2 regions of the Shewanella sp. 38A_GOM-205m genome follow, and region 1 is predicted to be linked to the other one. Evidence: predicted binding sites of a transcription regulator. Region 1 holds the regulator's gene; the other holds the start of a gene.
What was found. Region 1 encodes sigma-54, which starts transcription at its own class of promoters, with help from an activator protein. Its sites were predicted from a motif close to GTTGGCACGNNNNTNGNNT; they were not measured.

Region 1 (2,204 bases):
TGGATCTTGGCTTCGGCTATCTGTTGCAGTTTTTGTACATTGAGCACAACATGCACATTATTGATCTGTTCGAAATGGCGTTCAAGTTTAGAAAACTTACTTTCCACGTAGTCACGCAGTGAGTCGGTGATCTCGATATGATGTCCTGTCAGGTTGATTTGCATAGAAAGATTCCTCCAATTTCCAACTGTGGATTTATAAACTCTTACGCTGGTTCGACGGTGGTATCATCATAGCCTCGCGATACTTGGCTATGGTGCGTCTTGCAACGTTGATTCCCTGTTCTGCCAGAAGTTGCGCCATCTTGCTGTCGCTCAAAGGCTTCTTCTGGTTTTCCGCTGCCACGAGCTTCTTGATAAAAGCCCTGATCGCCGTGGAAGAGCATTCTCCGCCATCTTCGGTGCCGACATGGCTGGAGAAGAAGTACTTCAATTCAAATATTCCCCTGGGGGTATGCATATACTTTTGCGTGGTGACCCTGGAGATGGTCGATTCATGCATCTCGACCGCCTCGGCAATATCGTTGAGTACCATGGGTTTCATGGCCTCTTCACCATATTCAAAAAATCCCTGCTGGAGCTGCACTATACAGTTGGCCACCTTGAGCAGGGTTTCGTTGCGGCTCTCCAGGCTCTTGATAAACCATTTGGCTTCCTGAAGATGACCACGAATAAACTGGCTGTCTGATTGACTGCGGGCGCTACGAGCCATGGCAGCATACTGCTGATTGATCCCGAGTTTGGGCATACAGTCCGGGTTGAGTTCTACTACCCAGCGGCCGTTTTTCTTCCAGACGCTGACATCAGGGATCACATATTCCTCGTCCATCGGCTGCACCAGCAAGCCGGGGCGGGGATTGAGACTCTGGATAAGGTTGATGGCTTCACGCAGCTGATCTTCCTTGAGCTTGGTCTTGCGCATCAGGGTGCGGAAGTCGCGGGCGGCAATGAGATCCAGATGTTCGTCAATCAACAAGCGGGCGTCGGCCAGATGCGGGGTGTCGGCGTTGAACTGTTGCAACTGGATCAGCAGGCATTCGCGCAGATCTCTGGAGGCGATGCCGACAGGATCGAAGTGCTGGATCCGCTTGAGTACTGCCTCGACTTCATCGAGCTCAATCTCAGGGTTGCCCATGGCTTCGAGGATCTCCTCTGTGCTCTGGGTCAGATAACCCTGCTCGTCGATGGCATCAATAATGGCGGTGGCAATGGCGTCGTCGGTATCGGAAAACGGGGTCAGGTTCTTCTGCCATTCCAGATGTTCATAGAGCCCTTCGCTGGTTTCCCCCTGGAAGGGCATATCATCTTCACGGCCCATGGCCGGCCCGGAGGCACTGGCGGCGGTAAAGACTTCGTCCCAGGTGGTATCCATAGGTAATTCATCCGGCATAGACTCATTGTTCAATGCCTCTGAGGTTTCTACCGTGGAACCATCTTCCTGCTTGGCGCTCAACTCGCCGGCGTCGTTTTCCTTGTGGTTGTCGTCGATAGCGTCATCCTGGTTGTCCTCGGCCATTTCCAACAGAGGGTTGGCTTCCAAGGCTTCCTGGATTTCCTGCTGCAGCTCAAGGGACGACAGTTGCAGCAGGCGAATAGCCTGTTGCAACTGAGGTGTCATGGTCAACTGTTGACCCAGTTTGAGCTGGAGTGACGCTTTCATTATACCGCTAATCCCTACTCGTTATTTTTCAAGGAAAAAATTCAATAATAACAAACTATAATACCCGGAATTGCCACCGGATGACATGATCCTAACTATAGCCTGAATTGTTCGCCTAAGTACACAGCGCGCACTTGCTGGTTGTCCAAGATTTCAGCGGGTGTGCCCTCGGCGATCAACTGCCCATGGCTGACTATGTAGGCTCGCTCACAAACGTCGAGTGTTTCGCGAACATTGTGGTCTGTGATCAGCACCCCCAAACCGCGGGATTTAAGCTGTTCGATGATTTTCTTGATATCGATAACTGAGATGGGATCCACACCGGCGAACGGCTCATCCAGCAGAATGAACTGTGGATTGGCGGCCAATGCCCGGGCGATTTCCACTCGGCGGCGTTCTCCGCCGGAGAGGGACATCCCCAGGCTGTCACGTATGTGGGTAATATGGAATTCTTCCAGCAACTGTTCGAGTTGTTCCTCGCGCTCGTCGCTGTTGAGTTCTTTGCGGGTTTGCAGCACGGCCATGATGTTGTCATGCACCGACAG
Region 2 (2,204 bases), on a different contig from region 1:
CTCTGTGGTCATAGCCGCCCCGGCCGATACCTCCCCTTTGATGCGCCTTCGTGCCTGCGAAACCTCGACTCGGATAGCCGAGTATTTTCGCGATCTCGGCTATGACGTCCTGCTGTTGATGGATAGCCTGACCCGTTACGCCCAGGCGCAGCGGGAAATCGCCCTGGCGGTCGGTGAGCCGCCGGCAACCAAAGGGTATCCGCCTTCAGTATTTGCCAAGTTGCCCCGTTTGGTGGAGCGCGCCGGTAATGGCGGTGAAGGGCAGGGCTCGATCACTGCCTTCTATACTGTGCTTACCGAAGGGGACGATCAGCAAGATCCCATTGCCGATGCCTCGCGGGCCATTTTGGACGGTCACATAGTGTTGTCACGGGCCTTGGCCGACTCAGGGCATTATCCGGCGATAGACATTGAAGCTTCCATCAGTCGGGTGGCACCTATGGTGATCAGCGAGGCGCACCTGGAAGCGATGCGGCGCGTCAAGCAGGTTTATTCGCTCTATCAACAAAACCGGGATCTGATCTCCATTGGTGCCTATTCCCAAGGCTCGGATCCGCGTATCGACAACGCCATACGCCTGCAACCCGCCATGAACGCCTTTTTGCGGCAGGGGATGCGCGATGCCATTAGTTTCAGCGATTGCCAGCAAATGTTGGGGCAGCTTGCTGCCCAATGTAAGGTGTAATGCCATTCAGTGCGGGAGTTTGCGTGCTCGACAAAAATGCAGTGACAATAGGGGAGCCTGATCTCAATAGAGAGCCGGGTTAAGGCCCGTAAGGCAGGCAATTTTAAGGAATAATACTACAGATGGCTAAATCCGATCCTTTGCACACAGTGTTGAAACTGGCGGTCGAAGCCGAAGAGCAGGCGGCGCTGCAGCTTAAAGCCGCGCAAATGGAATGCCAGAGGCGTAAATCTCAGCTGCAGGCGCTGCAGGAATACCGTCTCGACTATATGAAGCAACTCGATGCCCAGCAGGGGCAGAGCATTGGCGCCTCCTATTACCAGCAGTTTCATCGATTTGTGCGTCAGGTAGATGATGCCATAGGGCAACAACTTGCCGTGGTCGCCGAGGCCGATAAGCAGCGGGGCTATAGACAGCAATATTGGCTGGAGAAGCAGCAAAAGCGTAAGGCGGTGGAGATGTTGTTGGAGAAAAAAGCCCTGCAGGCCGAAGCCAAAGCCGCCAAACAAGAGCAGAAACTCATCGATGAGTTTGCTTCCCAGCAGTTTTTCCGTCGCAAGCTCAACCATTGAGCCCATTCCGACATCCATTCCCGGACAATTCCTTAATATTCATTCTATATTTTTTGTTGGCGTGAATTTTGCTTTGTTTGAGACAGAGACATTAATTCTGACTCGGCCTATCTTTATCTATTGAGGGCCTAGGTGCTGGAGGAAGGCATGCAGCAGTTATCCAATATCCTGATCGGCAATGCGGGCGGCAAGGGAGTCGCCGCCACAGATGCACTACAATCTACTGATAACGAAGCTTTTTTCGCCGCTTATCAACAGGCGCAGGCTAAGTTTTCGTTCGACTCGCAAGGCGCCAAGCCGGGATTTAGCGCTGGCAGTCTTAACAGAGAAGGTGCCCAAGCTGAGCAGGCCGTCGATGTCTCGCTTATTCTGGGGCAGATAGCCATGGGCAAGAAATTGCCGTCTGAAGACGGAACCATAGTCACCGAAGTGGATGAGGTGAGCCTGCTGAAACAGATTGCCGCTCTCACCGGGCTCAAAGAAGATGAGATCAAGGCCATGTCTCCCGAAGAGCAGATGAAGCTCTTGGAAAACCTCAAGCAGGGGAGTGCCGAGCTTGGCATGGTAGTGACAGATAGTCTGGACGGCGCAGAGATGATTGCCGCTGACGAAGGCGACGAGAGTGAACAAGACAGTGCCAAACTGGACGATACAGATGAGAAAGCGGCAAGCAAAGGCGATAGCAAAGCAGAGGATGAAACTATCGATGCTCCTTTGCTGGCTCTCGACAAGGCGGCTGCAACAGCGGAAAAGGCCAAGTCTCAGGAAGGCGAGCAACAAATGGGTTGGCCGGATGCTGATAAGGCAACGCGTAAGGCGGCGACTCAGGATGGTATGGCTGCAGTGGTTCGTGAAGCTGTGCTCAATGCCGCTGAGGAAAAGAGTGACAAGATCTTGGCGCAAAGCGCAATTGCCGATAAGGCCAAGGCAGATACTGCCGGCAAGTT

Region 2: a site for sigma-54 is predicted at 1,313-1,331, ahead of N512_RS23655 (flagellar hook-length control protein FliK). Genes of this name have one in related genera too.

What each region holds. Positions count from the first base shown of each region.
Region 1 covers NZ_JADP01000003.1:248,885-251,088, reverse strand. The annotation lists gene hpf (ribosome hibernation promoting factor) at 1-164, opposite strand, end outside; gene N512_RS0104250 (RNA polymerase factor sigma-54) at 196-1,659, opposite strand; gene lptB (LPS export ABC transporter ATP-binding protein) at 1,755-2,204, opposite strand, start outside.
Region 2 covers NZ_JADP01000001.1:270,543-272,746, forward strand. The annotation lists gene fliI (flagellar protein export ATPase FliI) at 1-685, shown strand, start outside; gene fliJ (flagellar export protein FliJ) at 808-1,257, shown strand; gene N512_RS23655 (flagellar hook-length control protein FliK) at 1,405-2,204, shown strand, end outside.